Regions from separate parts of the Peribacillus sp. NPDC097197 genome, predicted to be linked through region 2. Evidence: riboswitches for the same ligand, from Rfam matches in the RefSeq annotation. Region 2 holds a riboswitch; the other holds the start of a gene.
What was found. Region 2 has a riboswitch for cyclic di-AMP ahead of ACQKL6_RS17805 (potassium-transporting ATPase subunit F). Riboswitches for the same ligand answer to the same signal wherever they lie in the genome.
Positions count from the first base shown of each region.

Region 1: linked by a shared signal. The riboswitch ahead of ACQKL6_RS20485 (cation:dicarboxylate symporter family transporter) and the one ahead of ACQKL6_RS17805 (potassium-transporting ATPase subunit F) in region 2 are both predicted to bind cyclic di-AMP.

Region 1 is NZ_JBNNST010000029.1:4,458-13,974, reverse strand. It holds gene ACQKL6_RS20505 (UDP-N-acetylmuramoyl-tripeptide--D-alanyl-D-alanine ligase) at 1-956, opposite strand, end outside; gene ACQKL6_RS20500 (D-alanine--D-alanine ligase) at 1,102-2,184, opposite strand; gene ACQKL6_RS20495 (hypothetical protein) at 2,341-3,123, opposite strand; gene ACQKL6_RS20490 (class I SAM-dependent methyltransferase) at 3,276-4,010, shown strand; gene ACQKL6_RS20485 (cation:dicarboxylate symporter family transporter) at 4,080-5,342, opposite strand; cyclic di-AMP (ydaO/yuaA leader) riboswitch at 5,516-5,664, opposite strand; gene ACQKL6_RS20480 (efflux RND transporter periplasmic adaptor subunit) at 5,839-7,098, opposite strand; gene ACQKL6_RS20475 (hypothetical protein) at 7,112-7,774, opposite strand; gene ACQKL6_RS20470 (diacylglycerol/lipid kinase family protein) at 7,891-8,793, opposite strand.
Region 2 is NZ_JBNNST010000017.1:39,762-49,278, forward strand. It holds gene ACQKL6_RS17780 (SDR family oxidoreductase) at 1-677, shown strand, start outside; gene ACQKL6_RS17785 (histidine kinase) at 1,166-3,490, opposite strand; gene kdpC (potassium-transporting ATPase subunit KdpC) at 3,552-4,109, opposite strand; gene kdpB (potassium-transporting ATPase subunit KdpB) at 4,134-6,173, opposite strand; gene kdpA (potassium-transporting ATPase subunit KdpA) at 6,196-7,869, opposite strand; gene ACQKL6_RS17805 (potassium-transporting ATPase subunit F) at 7,895-7,969, opposite strand; cyclic di-AMP (ydaO/yuaA leader) riboswitch at 8,463-8,603, opposite strand; gene ACQKL6_RS17810 (DUF2294 domain-containing protein) at 8,850-9,224, shown strand; gene ACQKL6_RS17815 (NupC/NupG family nucleoside CNT transporter) at 9,515-9,517, opposite strand, start outside.

The DNA of each region.
Region 1 (9,517 bases), on a different contig from region 2:
TTTGTAAGGCGAATGGCTTCTAAGCCCTTATGGATGGATTCGTTATCTATATTCAGTTCTTTTGCGGCAAGAATGGCAGCCAATGCATTGAGCACGTTATGCTGACCCAAAACCGGAATTTGATAGTCACCTTGATTCTCTCCACCAAGTGTAAACGAGGTACTGTCCGCCTCTTGGGTAATCGTCAATGGGAACAAGTCATTCCGCTCCGTACGTCCGAAGGATAGGACACGTAAATGGGGGAATTGCTTTTGAATCCGGCTTTCCAGCAAAGGTTCGTCACCATGGTAAATAAGCGTTCCGCCCTGTGGCAATCCCTCCACGATTTCTAGCTTCGCATTGGCGATTTCTTCTCGCGAGCCTAAATCCAATAAATGCGATTCGCCTATATTTGTAATAATGGCTACATCTGGTTTTGCTAGCTTGGATAAAAATTCGATTTCCCCACGACTACTCATGCCCATTTCTAAAACGGCTGCTTCTGTTTCCTCATCCATGGATAGGATAGTAAGTGGTAATCCAAGATGATTATTGAAGTTACCATTCGTCTTATGGACTTTATAGGTAGTGGCCAGCAGGGCAGCCGTCATATCTTTCGTAGTGGTTTTACCATTGCTCCCCGTTATTCCAATGACTTTAATATTCAATTGGTCCCGATAAGCGCGTGCCAATTGCTGTAATGCCTTTTCAGTATTTTCCACAAGGATGATTGGTAAATCAGTAGGTGGATTCGGAATATCCTGCTGCCAAAAAGAAGCGGATGCTCCCTGCGCAATGGCACTTCTGACATATTGATGGCCATCGACTTGCTCTCCCTTTAACGGAACGAACAAGCATCCTTTCGTAACCGCTCTTGAATCGATGGTTACACCATGAATTTCAATGGGTTCAAATACCTTACTATCGTTCAATCCATTTACCATCTCAGATATTTGTCTCAACGTTCTCTTTATCACTTTCGTTCCTCCTTCGTTCATCGAACCGATCTTCCATTTTCTTTATAACCAAACTAAGCAGCAATCGGCATGGAGAACCGATTCCTGCTTGCTAGTGTATGTCCTGCGTATAATTGAAATACAGGAACCCACTTTACATTACCGCTTACACTGTATATTTGATTTGTTGTTTTTCTTCATAGCGCTCTAAAGCAAGCTTCACAAGTTCTTCTATTAATTGTGGATATTCAAGACCCGTGTGCTTCCATAATAGCGGGAACATGCTGAATGGCGTAAAGCCAGGCATCGTATTCACTTCATTGATATAGACCTTTCCATCTTTCGTCAAAAAGAAATCGGCCCGGACGAGTCCTGAACAGTCCAATGACTTAAAGGCTGTGATTGCCATTTGAGATAAAGCTTTATATTGACTTTCCTCTATTTCGGCAGGTATGGCCATCGCTGAATTTCCGTCGACGTATTTAGCTGAATAATCATAGAAGTCAAAGTCTGTCTTAGGAATGATTTCTCCTGCCACAGAACAAGATGGGGTATCATTCCCGATCACGCCAAACTCCACTTCACGGGCAATGACTCCTTCTTCAACGATGATTTTCCGATCGAATTGAAATGCTTCTGCGACTGCCTTCTTCAACTCATTAGCATTATTACATTTGCTGACTCCTACGCTTGAGCCTAAATTAGCCGGTTTTACAAAACAAGGGTACCCACATACTTCTTCCACCTTCTCAATGGACCGTTCTGTGTTACTCTCCCATTCAGAGCGGATGAACCATGTATAGTTAACTTGCGGTAATCCCGCCTGTGCAAAAATATTTTTCATGATGACCTTATCCATCCCTGCGGATGAAGCCAGTACCCCATTTCCCACATAAGGAAGATTCAACAGCTCAAGCATCCCCTGTACTGTTCCATCTTCGCCATTCGGTCCATGTAGAAGAGGGAAAATGACATCATACCCCGTGGACCCACTATTTTCATCAGTTAAATGGGCTTGCAATGACAAAGGAGAAGTCAATTTATCGGAAGATAAAGCCAATTCCTCCACGGATTTTGCCGGACCAGTCAACTTTGGACCATTTACCCAAGAACCTTCTTTTGTTATGTAAATCGGATATATGTCAAACTTTGCTAAGTCGAGAGCTTTAATGACTGCTAAAGCTGTCTGCAAAGAAACATCATGTTCCGCAGATTTCCCACCATAAAGCAAACCAAGTTTAGTTTTCATGAGTTATTACCCTCCAATATTCTTTTAACCATGTTCCATTGTAACACTTTACACTAAAACGGGAAAAGTGAAAGTTCCCCCTTCTATAGCTATAATTAGAAGTTTATGCACCCAGTTGCAAGTCCTACGACCCAAACCCTTAATTAGCTAAAGAAGTTATTTATATAGCGTCGTGTTGATAACGCTCTCCCAAACCTTTTCTTTACGATGAAAAGTAATGAAGGCATCAGGTCCTTGTTCTTTTCTATCTAAGAAATCATCATGCATCTCATCCATGTTCAAATAATCTCCCACGATCCATGCTGGGATCTCGATTTTGGTCCTTGTAATCTTCACATGTCTAAAAGAAAAAACTATACCTTCCGCCAATATAGGAGCCAGGGAAGAAATAATATCCAAAGGAATTGCAGGCAATTCTTTTTTCTTCCTCATTCCTAACCATGTTCTTTCGACTTTCAATGGTTCAAGCTTCAACGGAAGTAAATTTCCCAGCATCTTATAGTACGTTGAAATCGAACGAAAGTAAATTTTATTAAACCATCCATCATCTTGGGCCAGATAGACAAATTGATTATTCAGTTTGTGAAAGAAAGGGGGTTCTAAGTGATTTTTGGTATGCCCCACATATAGGAGTTCCGCTAATTCCCTGCCGTCCAATTCTTCTAGACAATCTGCTTCCTTAAAATCGACCCAACAGAAATCCCCATATGCACGAACATCCTCTTTAAGTAGCTTATAAACATTCTCAGATGACACGCTCTCCAGCAAGACATTCAAATCGTACTCCCCACCATCATATTGATGTTTCAATAATAAGATGGAATTCAAGCTATGCGGTAAGGAATAGGAGAATTCTCGAAAATTAAGGCCATTAAAAAGGACAAATCTTTCGGAAGCCTGCATATGCATATATAAGATGTCATTACCTTCATTTTTCATGATTATATTCCCTCCGAGCCTTTCATCAATAGTTCTATTTTATCAAACTTTTTAATATTCACGAAGTGTATATAAAATAGTATTAAAAATAAGAAACTAGACAGGCAACATTTTCCATATTATAGTAAAAATAAAGGTTTGGAGGATGAATGATGGATAAAATAGAAAAAGACGATTTCATCAATCACTTGCAGGAAGACGCTGTCGCCGATTCATCAAAAAATTGGGGTCTTTGGGAACTCGAAAAATTTGCATTCGATAAATACTTTCATCAAGCCGACTCCATCCTTGATATTGGATGCAGTACAGGGAGGACGACCTTTGCTCTATACAAGAATGGGTTTCATCATATAACCGGACTGGACCCTTCACCCTCCAAGATTCAAGAAGCCCGGAAGTTTTCACAAGATGAAAATATGGAGATTCCATTCTTTCTTGGGAATGCCACGGAAATCCCTTTCAACGACTCGTCATTCGACCATGCACTCTTTTCCTTTCATGGTTTAATGAAAATCCCTCAACGAAAAAACCGCATTCTCGCTTTGAAAGAAATCAAACGCATACTTAGACCAGGAGGCCGTTTCCTATTCACGACACCGATTCGCGACAGTAATGAAAGGTATCTTAATTTTTGGGAACAGGAAGAAATGATTTGGTGTGATAGTAAACAGGATGAACGGCTATATGAGTTCGGTGATATCTTCACAAAGGGAAAGTCTCACCAAGAAGAGGCCTATCTCCATATCCCGAGTCAGCAGGAAGTCCTTGATTGCCTAGAAGAAGCCCAACTGACTGTTTTGGAAACCTTTCACCAAGATTCATTTAATGAAAGCGTTATGGCTATGAACTTTTCCCCTGACTCCCATTTCTGGATCGTCCATCAATAAGTTGTTTTCGACTTTCATCTGAATACAAAAAAACTCCAGAGTGCAATCACCCTGGAGTTTTGACTTATATTAAGAAGCCTGTTCGAGTTTTCCTTTTTCGGCAGGAGGGTTGAATTGACCTTCCCACTTGGAAATAACGATGGCTGCTAAAGAGTTACCAATAACGTTTACTACAGTACGACCCATATCAAGGATACGGTCAATACCTGCTATGAAGGCAAGTCCTTCAATTGGGATGCCCACCGTACCTAATGTTGCTAAAAGTACAACGAAGGATACGCCCGGTACACCGGCAATTCCTTTAGAGGTAATCATCAACACTAACATTAGCGTTATTTGCTCATAAGCACTTAGATGTATGCCGTACATTTGAGCAATGAAGATGGCTGCTAAAGCTTGGTATAATGTGGAACCATCTAGGTTGAATGAGTAACCAGTCGGAATAACAAAAGACGTAATATGTTTTGGACAACCGGCTTTCTCCATCTTCTCCATGATTCTTGGAAGAACCGCTTCTGAACTTGCTGTGGAAAATGCTAAGATCAATTCTTCTTTCAAAATGGCAATTAACTTAAAGATACTGAAGCCTACAAATTTTGCAATGAGCCCCAGGATGACAACTACGAAGAAAATCATCGTTCCGTATACGGAAAGGGCTAACTTTCCTAATGGGATTAGTGATGATAAACCGAATTTAGAGATTGTCACACCGATTAGTGCAAATACCCCAATCGGAGCAAATTTCATAACCATATTGGTTAGATTGAACATACCTTCCGCCGCACCTTGGAAGAAACGGAATACTGGTACTCCTTTTTCACCGATAGCTGCAATGCTTAGTCCAAACAAGACTGAGAAGAAAATGATTGCAAGCATATCGCCTTCTACCATTGCTTTAATCGGATTAGATGGGACAATATGAACGATTGTATCTATAAAGGATTCGTGTTGCTTAGTTTCTGCTGTGTCAACATAAGTGGAAATATCCGTTTGTTCAAGCTCACCCATATTTACGCCCGCGCCAGGCTGAATAATATTGGCAGATAATAAACCTACGCCTATTGCAACTAGTGTTACTACTATAAAGTAGGATAGTGACTTGGCACCTAATTTCCCTACTGATTTAATATCGCCCACGCCTGCAACTGCAACAATAAGGCTAGAAACGATAATTGGAACGACAATCATTTTAATCATACGTAGGAAGATATCACCTAATGGTTGTAGATAGCTTTGTGCCGTCTCACTTCCATAAAATATAGCACCTACGATAATTCCTAGAATTAAACCAATGAATATTTGGCTTGCTAAACTCAGTTTGAATTTCTTCATTTAATTTCCTCACCTTCCATATAGTCTTTGATGTAAAAACATTTGTCTCGGTAAGGGAAACAAGATACTAATAAAAAGAGAAAAATTTTTCTGTATATTGAAAAACTTCTATCCTTACGCTTAAAAAAAAGACACCCTACGTGTCATTTTCCCTATTGGCGTGTTATTCACACATGTTCCCTCGAAGACGCTTACGGGGTTAGCTGTCGGGTTAGGAATCGGAAACACAATGGCCCTTTCATCTCTGAATTCACCCCTAGCGAATATAATCCGCAAAATTGGTTCCCCCGTTCTTTTTTATAAGATTAAGCGAGCTAACTTATATTAAAATATTATACTAAAAATATTAATCTGTAAATATATTTTCTTTCCCCACACTCCGAAAGTACAGAGGGGATTAAGAATATTGAGTGCTACGTGGGTTTACACTTATTGTTTAAATAGGTAATTAGTTTTAACAGTAAAAAATTATGGCCATTTTTGATTTAACTGAAAATTATTTTTCCAAAAATCCTAGTAAAATGTATCTAACTTTTTCCCTTTTGGATAGTTTCTTAAAAGTTGCAGAGTGAACCTTGTCCAATTTGAGCGGGGTAATGAAGTAAGAGTGGTTCTTCACTACCTTTTTCGGTTCTAAAAGGATGACATCTCCCACTGCTGGACCTTTAAGCATCTCTTGCTTCCCTTTTGCTTGAGCCCCTTTTGTAAAGTATTGTCGGTTCAAATGCCCTTTATTGGTCATTTTATAGACATGCGGCTGCTTCCGTTCATGTATCGCTTCTGTTGGAACAGTCGGGACTCCCTTCTTCACATTCGTTATAACGGTAAGGTCGACCTTTGAACCGTCTAATAGCGCTTCCTTATTCTCTGCTTCCGTTACAATTTCCGCTTCGAATGTATAGCGATTTTCATCCTTTAGGGTTGGCTCCTCTTTGGGATAAGGATGTATACGGCTGATGGTTCCGCCCAACCTCTTTTTCAAATCAGGAGAACTAGCTTTTATCTCCATCCCTACCTCTGCCTTCTTTAACTCTTCTTCAGAGAAGGAACCTTCGATGGCCATTTCTGCAGAAGCAATTGAAATAATCGGATTCGTTAAATTTTTATTGATCTTCTTCACGACACCATCCGCTTCACTTGTCGTCTCCACGGCATTGGTTTGCACCTCAATTGAGCTTAATTGTGCTTCTAGCATGACCACTTTTTCCTTCAAGCTATTTTTTTCAAGTTCCTGCTTGTACATCTCCTGCTCAATATTACTTTTAATTAAGTCTGAGGAAGAAATGGTGATGTCTATATTTAGGTTCTTTTCTACTGTCTCATCGATAACCGTTTTGTTTGAATCCAGGGTCAGACCACTTTGATAAGCTTTCAACTTATTTATGTACTCATCAATTCCGACGATTTCTCCTTCGGTTGCGGCCTTTTCCGCTTCCAAATTATCTTTTAGTGCATCCAGTTCGGTTGTAGTGTATTCAAACAGGGATGTTCCAGCCGTTACCTCGTCCCCTTCGTGAACCAGGAATTTCTGAAAATCATTGTTTTTAGCATCAAAATAAACATCATATTCTTCTGCCGGTTTAAAGATTCCCTTTGTTTGAAATGTTTCAGTTATGGTATCTTTCTTAACTTGTGTCCATCTTTCGGTAAAAACGGTCCGTTCCACTTTACTGTCTTTTTTTTCAATCAAGTAAATATTACCCGATATCAAGGCCAAAGATGCTACTGATAGGGCTGCTAATTTCCACTTTTTCATTTTTCTCACCGCCTTATACGAATACGCCAACTTGTAGATATGCTAAAAATGCTTTAGCAAACCACGAGGCAATATAAAATAGAATGATCATTGATAAGACAAAGGCCTTGCTTCGTTCCGTATATACCTTCAAATAATAATATTGTAAAGAAATGATTAAAATTTGAAAAATGGTGATTTCACTAAAAAAATGAATAAAGTAATCGCTTCGAATGAAGTACTGGCTGATGACTCCAAGTGAAAAGGGGTTGGCATCATGCCCAATATCCATCAAAACAAAAAGGGGAATTAACAAAACCTTCTCCAGTAAGTGCAAACTAAGCGTAATCATTTGAACAATCACGGTTTTTATGTATGGGATATCCAATACTACCCAAAAGAATAAAGAAGCTAAAAAGATATAAATAGAAGGATAAAACAATCCTGCAATCATATTTCCAATTACAATCAGTAATTTTCCCGTTTCAAATTCACTTACATCCATCTTCGTAATATTTTTAGAAAATGATTCTGAACCAATTCCAAAATATCCACTTACTGAAAAAACTAAGACACTAAGAAAATATAATCCTATTAATTTCCAGAAAAGTCGTGTGACCGCTTCCGCATTTTGCAATTGGTAACGGCTTCTTTGCGGTTCAAAAATACCCTTTAACAATCGGACCTGGTATATCATGTATGTTCCTCCTGCAAAAAATGAAATATCATTTTATATTTTATCTTATTTTGTAAACAAATGCAGAAATAAGGAGGAATAAATATAAATATATACTCTTAATGCGTCTGATTCTGTTATACTCCTGAGCTAGGAGACAAAAAAGCAAGATGATGTTTCAGAACTTCTATCTGTGTAGGCGTCTGATTATAAATCTCTCCATCCATATCGACTTCGAGAGGTAATTCGGTTTCCACCTTCAATTTTCTTGCCTGGACATACATGACACCTGACTCTGAGCTGACACTTTCAGTCAACGAACTCTTCATGGCTAAGATCTCCCTAAATACACTTAGGCTCGATTCTTTCACGATGACGATATCAAACAGCCCATCGTCTGGCTGGACCATTGAAAAAGGCATTGAATTCGTTCCGATAAAATTACCGTTCAAGACTAAAATCATGACAGCTTTTCCTTCGACACACGTTTCATCATATTCAACTCTAAAAGGAAACGGTTCTTGATCGCCTATCGTTCTAATTGCACTTAAAAAATAACCAATCTTCCCGAATTTACTTTTTTCTTGTTCATCTATATTGTTTGACGTATCGGTAATCAGTCCAATACCCCAAAAATTCAAAAGGTAATGATCGTCCGCCTTCCCCACATCGATCATACGGACATTTCCGTTCACTATAGTTTCCGCCGCACGACGGATATTTTGAGGTATTTCCAAGGTTCTGGAGAAATCATTGCACGTCCCTCCAGGTAATATTCCCAAAAGCGGTCGATGTTCGAGTGGAGAAAGACCATTCACACATTCATGCACCGTTCCATCTCCTCCCAGAACGAATACTACGTCCATACCTTCTCCATATTCCGAACAAAACTTGTCAGCATCACCCTTTTCCTTAGTCTGAAGAATAAGAAATTCATCAATTTGGGGTGTCAGAATAGGGAGACATTCCTCTAATGCCTTTTCCACCTTACTATTTCCTGCACATTCGTTATAGATCAGCATTCCTTTTTTCCATCTCATATCCTGTTCCCCCCCGTTTAATGAATAGCTACGCTACGCTTCCCTTTACTTTTTCCTTTTTTCCTCCTTTTAAAACTCAATCATGAATAGTTGAAGCAATTAAATTATTAATATGAAGAAAGACGTATAAAAAATAAAAAAAGAGGCGGCAGCCCCTTCCAAAACGTCATGAGTGTATATGCAAATAATCTTTCATTAATATGATGAGCTTGGAACAAAGGGTACTTCTAGTCTCGTCCTTTCCAGATAAAGCAAAAAACCTTCCAAGATGACACCATTTGGTCTTTTTTTTAAAAGACCTCTCTAATCACCTCTAAAGCCTCTGTATCTTTACCAGTCCCATATCCTGCTCCATCCCCCGACTTCATCCTTAAGAGTTTATCTATCGTCAGGTCAATCTCCGCTTTAGGGTCAAGTACATACGCTGAACAGTCAGGTCCAGGTAAACTGATTCAATAAAGGATCATCGTCCTTCAGTAACCCCTCTATGATTGAATCTAACCAATTCAATAAGAAAATTGGCAACATACTTATGCTTATGGGGATTATGTTAACTGGGTTTATTTCCTCATAATTAATGTTTACCTGGCAAGTAGCTAAAAAAAGGTGTTTTTCCATTCCTAATTGAATAGTTAGTATATGAACGTTATAAGAGGATATCAAAATGGGAAAAATACTTAGAAAAAGCGCTAATATAGTTTTTTTATGGGAATAGGTATAGGAA
Region 2 (9,517 bases):
CATTTATAGGTGTTCATTACGCCAATAATAAGGATGCTGCTTTAAAAGTTGTGGATGATGTCAAGTCCTTGGGTTCAAAAGATGTGGCTCTGCAAGGAGATTTAACCACTGGTATTTCCGGTATAAAAAAGCTTTGGACCGCATTTGAAGATGCTACTCGCTCGGAGTTGGGGACTGTACACTTAGATATCTTAATCAATAACGCAGGTATCTCACCGGCCATTCCATTTGAAGAAACATCGATTGAAACGTTTGAAGATATCATGAATGTTAACCTTAAAGCTCCGTACTTCATTACTCAAGCAGCTAGCCCATTTATTCGGAACGGTGGACGAATCATTAACATTTCTTCTGGCTTTACTCGTGTGGCTGGTCCCATGCATACCATTTATTCCGCTTCCAAGGGAGCCATAGACACACTTACTTTGGCCTTAGCTCCCCATTTTGCATCCAAAGGCATTACTGTGAATACAGTGGCCCCGGGAATTACGGCTACTGATATGAACGAGGATATGCTCGCCACCCCAGAAGGACGGGCCGGAGCGGAGGCATTTTCTGCATTCTCTAGAGTGGGCACCACTGAAGATGTTGCCGATATCGTTGCATTTGTAGCATCTGAGGAAGCACGATGGATCACGGGGCAAGTTATTGATGCCTCTGGTGGAAGCAGGCTTTAAAAGCAAAAACGGATATAAACTAGAGGATATGGATTTTATGCGAGTTAATAATAGACGGGAAAGCAAAAGAAAATATAGATCGATTTGCTATTGGTCCCTTTAATCAGAATAAGAGAAACCTGCATTGTTTGGGGTTTCTCTATACTTCGTTCTTGTGATATTTATTTTTAAATCAAAGTATGAATCCTTCTAAAAATAATATTCTGCCATGTTTATGACATCGGAAGACTCATATATTACAGAAAGCTGCCTCGTAGTTACCTAAGCAGATAATTTTCAGTCGTTTAAATACAAATGAAGCTCTATATACATTCCCTATAACTCAATATTTTGACATGAATCAGCTAGAGTTAATTGGAGCGATATTCATTCAAACACAAGCAATCAGAAAGAAAGTGTCTGGGAACACACCGCCTGTTTAATGTTCATTAGGTTCTCATTGATGCAGGAATCCATTCTATGAATATACATCACTCGTGAACGTCCATTCAATCAGCCACAATTAAAACATCGAGGTGTCTTGCTTCTCTTAAAAGTTGTGCGACAATCGAACCTTGAATGATTTCTTGCCACCTTTCTTTTGCTGAATGTCCAATGATGACTTGTGTAGCTTTTTTGTCTTGTAATTGTTTAGTGACTTCACTTACCACCATTCGCCTGTTGGTTGTTGAATACATTTCGAAAGTGCCACCTAATCGTTTCGTAAGGTTCTTTATTTTATCCAATATAATTTGCTTGTCATTAGGTAATGTTCGTTGATCCTTCACATACACTACATACCACTTTGCTTTAAGTCGATAGGCTATCCGGAAACCCCGTCTAATCAAACGCTCAGAGTCTGGTTTAAGGTTAACGCAAACAAAGATTACTTCTGCTTTTCTCCAAGGGCCCCTTACCCCTTCTTTTCGCTTGAATGATTCTAACCTATCGTCTACATCATCTGCTAATTCACGGAGTGCAAGTTCTCTCAAGGCTATAAGATTTCGAGTCTTAAAAAAATTATTCAAGGACTGCTCCACTTTATCCATGGTATAAATATTCCCTTCTTGCATTCGCTGCCTAAGCGCCTTTGGGGAGACATCAATTAATTCAAGCTCATCGGCCAATTGTAGAATCCTGTCAGGAACCGTTTCACGTACGCGAACCCCTGTAATTTGCTCTACACTATCATTCAAGCTTTCTACATGTTGAATATTCATAGTAGAAATAACGGATATCCCAGACTCCAATATGTTCATAACGTCTTGATAACGTTTTTGGTTTTTACTTCCTGGCACATTTGTATGAGCCAATTCATCTACCAGCACAACTTCAGGATTACGGATGATGATTCTGTCAAGATCCATTTCCTCTAACACGACGTTCTTATACGGAACCTGTTTCCGGGGTAATGTTTCTAACGTGTCAACTTGGGATGCCGTTTCTTTACGACCATGTGTCTCCAATAATCCAATCACAATATCAATTTCACTTTTCTTTAATTGATTGGCCTCCCTCAGCATGGTATATGTTTTCCCTACGCCAGGAGCAGAACCAATATACACCTTTAATGTTCCTCTTTTCACTCCCTGTATTTTTTCTTTTATTTCTTCAGGCGAGAGTCTACGGTATGGATTCTTTTTCTTTTTTTTTGACTGAACGGCAGGCAATACCCTTTCCCCTTCTCCTTTTGTCCTATCCGCTACAACACATACATCAATGTTTTTCGTTTGGCCCAATATCTTATTGACTATAGAACCATGGATGATTTCTTCCCATCTCGTCCTTTTGGATTGACCCAGGATAATCCGGGTTATATAGTGCTTCATGGCATATCCAACGATTTCTTTTGCAATATCACCCCCGTTTATGGCTCTTTCTTCAAACTTCCCATTTAGCTTTACGATAAGTTTTTGTATAGAACTTTTAAATAACGACTCCTCTTTAGATAGCTCTTTCTGACTTGGAATAAAGCTAACCACCACTAAATCTCCGCCTAATCGTTTGGCTATTTGATCGCCTCTTCGAATTAAAATGGAGCCATTCCAATGGTATTGTACACATACCAAGATTCGTTCAGAAGCACCTGATGGTCCCATTAACCCTTCCTGTTCTCTATGTTCAGTAAGATCTTCTTCTACTTCTCCAGCCAAAAAACGGAGTGACAGCTCCCTAAGAACCGCTAAGTTATCTCGATTATATAGTTTCATATCGGCTTCTGTTTTCTTGTTGTTTTCCATGATTTTTCCTTCTTGCAGACGTTTAAGTATTGCTTCGGGTGTCACATCCAAGAGGCGTACTTCGTCAGCCAGCGTCAACGTATTCTCGGGTAGGATCTCACTTACATGAAGCGGGAGATTCAGTAGGTGTTCAGCAACTTTCTTTACTCCTTTCAATTCATAAATATTTATTGTTGTGATAACGCTGATATCACCTTTTATTAATTCCATAACATCTTCTAATCTAGTCGGATTTTTAGCAGACGGCCGGTTTTTGTGAGCTAACTGGTCAACTAAAACCACTTCAGGATTTCTTTTTTGAATTTCATCTACATGTAAATCTTTCCTAATAAGTCCATTACTCTTCCATTCAATTGTGGGCACTGCCTCTAGGCAACCTACTTGCTCCATTGTCATTTGGTTGCACCCATCACTAATAATCCCGATAACTACGTCAATACCACGCCCTTTCAACTCATTTCCTTCCATAAGCAAATGATAGGTTTTTCCGGACCCACTAACAGATCCGAGTATAATCTTCAGTCTGCCTTTTTTGATGTCGGAAATAGATTGTAGAATTTCATCTGGTGTTTTCCTTCGAAAGTGTTCATTCATATAACTACCCCCAGATTCCTTTCTAGATTAATAGGAGAAAATAGAAATCTCCTAAACTCGATCATTTTAGATCATCCAAAGCAATATTTAATTTCAACACATTAATATGAGGTCCGCCGAAAAGTCCAAATGAACGATTTTCCGTATTTTCTTCGACTAGATTATATAAACTTTGTTCAGATATATCCCTCTCTTTTGCGATACGTGGAACCTGAACAAGTGCTCCTCTTGGAGAAATATTTGGATCAAGACCTGACCCAGAGTTTGTCATCAAGTCAGAAGGTATTTCCTCTTTTTTAATAGAAGGATTCGCTTTTAGAAATTCAGACATTTCACTTTTGGTTCGCTTGATCATTTCTTCATTAGATGGTGAATAGTTTGGCGACCCTGAGCCTGCAGCGTCGTATTCTATAGAAGAAACCCGGCCATGAAAATAGCCAGCCTCTTCAAAAGATTGACCAATTAATTCTGACCCGATGATTTTCCCTTTTTCATTTTTAATTAAGCTGCCTTCAGCTTGTGCAGGCATCATCACTTGTGAAAGCCCTGTTATGAGTAACGGATAAGCCATACCACATATCATGAATAGCACAAAAACTACACGTATATTTTTCAACATCTATTCTCACCCTTATATTTGATTTTAAGCTACTTTAAACAGTTCAAGTATTAGGTCTATACATTTAATGCCAATGAAAGGAACGACCACGCCACCTAATCCATAAAGAAACAAATTCTTAGTCAATAATCTTGAAGCGCTCATTGGAACATATTTTACACCCTTCATGGCTAACGGGATCAGGAGCGGGATAATAATGGCATTGAATATCAATGCTGATAATATCGCACTTTGCGGTGTGGCTAATCCCATTATATTTAAGGCATTCATTTGCGGGATAGCCAGCATGAACATAGCTGGTATGATCGCAAAGTATTTAGCCACATCATTGGCAATGCTGAACGTTGTTAATGCTCCACGTGTCATGAGTAACTGTTTTCCAATCGCCACTACTTCAATGATTTTTGTAGGATCTGAATCCAGATCCACCATGTTTGCTGCTTCTTTGGCCGCATTTGTTCCTGTATTCATTGCTAGCCCCACATCTGCCTGTGCCAATGCAGGGGCATCGTTCGTGCCATCCCCGGTCATCGCGACAAGTTTGCCTTCCGCTTGTTCACGCTTAATTACGGCAATTTTATCTTCCGGCTTTGCCTCGGCAATGTAATCGTCTACCCCGGCTTCTTTCGCGATCGTCGCGGCCGTTAAAGGATTATCTCCGGTACACATGACGGTTTTGATGCCCATTTTCCTCAATTCATCAAATCGCTCTTTCATACCTGCTTTAACGGTATCTTTCAAATAAATGACACCTAGGATCCGATTTCCTTCTGCGACTACTAAGGGCGTTCCCCCTTGGCTTGCTACTTCATCACTAATGTCTTGCAAATCGCTGGGAATGTTTCCGCCTTCTTGCTTTATATAGTTCTTTATTGAATCGACGGCACCTTTTCTGACGATTCTTCCATCGGAAAAATCTGTCCCGCTCATCCTCGTTTCTGCCGTAAAGTCAATGCCTTCCGAGTCACTTTTTTCCAATTCTTTTTCAAGTAATCCTGATCTTTTGGCAAATTCGACAACAGAGCGGCCTTCCGGTGTCTCATCATGTAAGGATGAATAGGCTGCGAATGTAGTAAGTTCCTTCTGATTCACACCCTGTACTGGCAGCAAGGCATGAGCCATCCGGTTACCATGTGTGATCGTGCCTGTTTTATCGAGAATGATAGTATTGATGTCTCCTGCAGCTTCTACCGATTTGCCCGATTTGGCAATCACATTGAATTGTGTCACTCTGTCCATTCCAGCTATGCCTATCGCTGAAAGAAGACCACCTATGGTTGTTGGGATCAAACATACCAATAATGCCACCAAAGTTGCGATTGGCAATGTCACTTTAATATAGGAAGCAATAGGTACGAGTGTCACGCAAACAAGCAAAAAGATAAGCGTCAAACTCACAAGGAGTGTACTAAGTGCAATTTCATTCGGTGTTTTTTGCCGTTTAGCTCCTTCTACCAAATCAATCATTCGATCCAGGAATGACTCCCCCGGATCACTACTAACTTTTATTTTTATATAGTCACTCATTACTTTTGTTCCTCCAGTAACAGAACTGAAGTCTCCACCCGGTTCTTTTATGACATTCGCGGATTCACCAGTTATGGCCGATTCGTCAACAGCAGCCACCCCTTCAATGACCTCTCCATCACTAGGAATTAAATCATTGGCCTCCACTAAAACCATGTCACCTTTTTGCAGTTCCGTGGCATCGACTATCTTTACAGATCCATCTTTTTGGATTAACTTTGCTTTTGAATCAAGCTTTGTCTTTTTCAGACTATCCGCTTGTGCTTTACCACGACCTTCCGCTAATGCTTCAGCAAAGTTGGCAAACAGGATGGTTAGGAGCAAAATGAAAGTCACTGCACTGGTATATCCCCTATCTGATATTCCACCAAATAAATCGGGAAATATAGTTAGAAAAAGGGTCAAGACAAATCCTATTTCCACTACAAACATGACTGGATTTCGTGCCATGGCTCTGGGATTCATTTTTTTGAAAGCATCTTTTATTGCTTCAAAAAGCATTTCATTATTTACTTTTCCATTACGCATCGTATTCATCTGTACTACTCCTTTTCATCGTTTATCTAATCGTTAACCATTCTGCGACAGGTCCTAGGGTAATCACTGGAAAGAAAGTCAAAGCTCCAATAATTAAAACCGTACATAAAAGAATGACAAGGAATGTAGGATTATCTGTTTTAAATGTACCCATCGTCTCTGGGACACGTTTTTTAGCAAGTAATGATCCAGCAACAGCAATCATGGCTATCATGGAAAAATAACGGCCAAACAACATGACCAAACCTGTGGAAATGTTCCAAAAAGGTGTATTATCCCCTAAGCCCTCGAAACCAGAACCGTTATTGGCTGCAGCTGAAGTAAACTCATATACAATTTGAGAGAGCCCATGGAAACCTGGATTTGAAATGGCCGATGTCCCCATCTGTGCCGTTAGTGCAATAGCAGATGGTACCAAAATGATTAACGGATGTAGAAGGATCGTCATGGCTATTAATTTCATTTCCGGCCCTTCAATTTTCTTACCTAAAAACTCTGGTGTACGCCCGACCATCAGTCCAGCAATGAATACAGCCAATATGGAATACATAAGAATGTTCATCGTGCCTACCCCATCACCGCCAAATACACAGTTCAGCATCATCATGGCCAGTGGCGCTATACTACCGAGCGGTGTCAGCGTATCATGCATATTATTAACTGAACCTGTAGTGGCAGCTGTAGTCACCGTTGTAAATAGGGCACTCTGAGCCATCCCAAATCGGACTTCTTTCCCCTCTAAGTTTCCACTCTCTTGTGAAAGGCCTATTGCCTCCAATCGGGGATTGCCATTTTGTTCACTAGCGTAATTCACACTTAGGAAAACAAGCATCATGAGTCCCATTGCTGAAAATAAGATCCATCCTTGTTTGTTATTTTTCGCCATATATCCGAATGTTAATGGAAGGGCAGCAGGAATGAGAAACATCGATAAAATCTCTAATACATTCGTAAATCCATTAGGGTTCTCAAATGGATGCGCCGAGTTGACACCGAAGAATCCACCGCCGTTTGTGCCAAGGTGCTTTATTGACTCCAATGCAGCCACAGGTCCTCTTGCAATATGTTGGGTGGCTCCCTCTAACGTAGTAGCCATTACCGTAGAACCAAGGGTCTGTGGTACCCCCTGGGATACCAGAACCAAACTGACAAAAATGGAGAGAGGCAGTAGCACCCGAGTGATCGAACGAATTAAATCTACATAAAAGTTCCCTAAACTCCTCTGACCGGTCAAACCCCTGAAAAAAGCGATGCATAAGGAAAGACCGGTTGCTGGTGTCGTGAACATCAAGAAGATGATGACAATCATTTGTGATAAATACGAAAGTCCGGATTCTCCGCTATAGTGCTGTAAATTGGTATTAGTAAGAAAACTTGCTGCCGTATTGAATGCCAATGACGGATCCATGTTGGCTATCCCACTTGGATTACCCGGTAAAACTCCCTGAAGCCGTACAATCATGTATGAGATGACAAACATGACTAAGTTACTTAGGAGTAATGCCTGTGCATATTGCTTCCAATTCATATCAAATGTCTTAATACCAGATATTTTAAAAATGCCTCGTTCTAACCACCCGAACATACGATCTTGCCTTGTGGTTTCAAGGGAATATACTGCCGCTAAATATTGGGCCAATGGTATGGCTAGGATCACTACCAAAAACAACACCACAATGATTTGTAAAAAATCCATTTACATTTCCTCCGTTATCGTTCTATTAATATTTCTCTGGGTATAATAAAGCGTGAATTAAATACACGGTAACCGCTGGGACAATAAGAATGAATAACATGTTCTACTCCTCTCCTTTTTTCGTTATAACTTTGTTACAAAAATGAATGAATCCATAGAAAAGTAAAAAGGGTGTACCCATTAGAAAGATAGTTATAGCATCCATCCGAACCTTCCTTTCACTTTTTTAAAAATCTTTACAATTTACCTCCTTCACGATTAGTGGAGAAATTGGTGCCAAAAGAACACAAAAAATAGACCAATGCTTACCCCTTCTCCAATAGTCCGCATTGCATGGCTATCCTAGTTTCAATAGTGAAAAAAATGATTCACAATCCAAACAAGAATATTTGCAAAAGCAAACAGTATTAGTGGAGAAAAAGTACTCATTGGTCTACTTATCGCCCAGCAAGCTTTTCAGCGCTCTTTGCGATCTGTCTTCCAAGAAACCTTTTCATGTAATTATAGGCATAATAAAAAGACCTACTGAAATGACAGGTTGCTATTTTGCTACAAACACAACAAAAAAGCCTCCTGGATCAAGGTGGTCTTATGACCTCCTTCGCTTTAGCCGACGAAGTTAGCTGACGGGTAGGATGGCGAAAGAGTTCACATCCCTTCTGCAAAAGCAGAATTAACCCCATAAATAATGGGTCCTCCGTTCTCAATTACTTGAGATTTGGCCGATATCAAATTGTTATTGATGAGCATATTCTACGCTCATCAGCAAACCTTTGTAAACCCCATTAAAATTCCATATATTCGCAAATAGATTCATATTCGACCATATACTTCCGTTTTTCTATATAAAAGTATTATTTACTCATTAATCCTATATATTTCTAATATTTTAATATATATACAAACTTGTATTGACAAAAACTTGAATCCGGCATTATGATGAATCCCATATACGATCGATGAAAAAAATCGGAGGCATTATGTTAAACCAAAAAAAGAAAATTGAAGCCGAAATTAGTGCAGCATTCATTAAATTCCAGCGTGATTTAATTGGCAGAGGGCCACAAGAAGTTAAAACCTACATCATTAATGACATGCTGATCACTCGTTTTAAAGGAGTCTTGACTGTCGAAGAAAAACACCTCGTCAGTCAGGATTCTGGAAAGAAGCTTGTAAAAAAAATGCGCTCTCTTCTACGTGAAATGTACAGTCAGGATTATGAAAAAATTGTCGAGGATCTAACAGGTTGTAAAGTCCTTTCTTCACACAGTGACATTAGTACCAAAACGGGTGAACGAATCGAAGTTTTCATAGTTGATAAGGATTTGGAGAAATACCTAGAAAATCTAAAATGAGTGGGGTGATTTAGTTGACATTGACTCAATTGGAAGAGCAGAAACATGGACAAAATTTCTGCTCTTCATGCTTTTATTATGACATCTCTAATGTATTTCACGCCTTCACCTTATCGGAAACGTGACTATTGGTTTCTTTTTATACTCATGTAAAAAAAGCAATCCCTTAATCTTACCGATTAAGGGATTAACATCATTTATACCTAAAAATCACTTGGCTAATTTGTTTTTCATTCACGTATTAAAGCCACAATATTTAAGGTTTTCTAGTAAAACTATAATACACAGCGTTA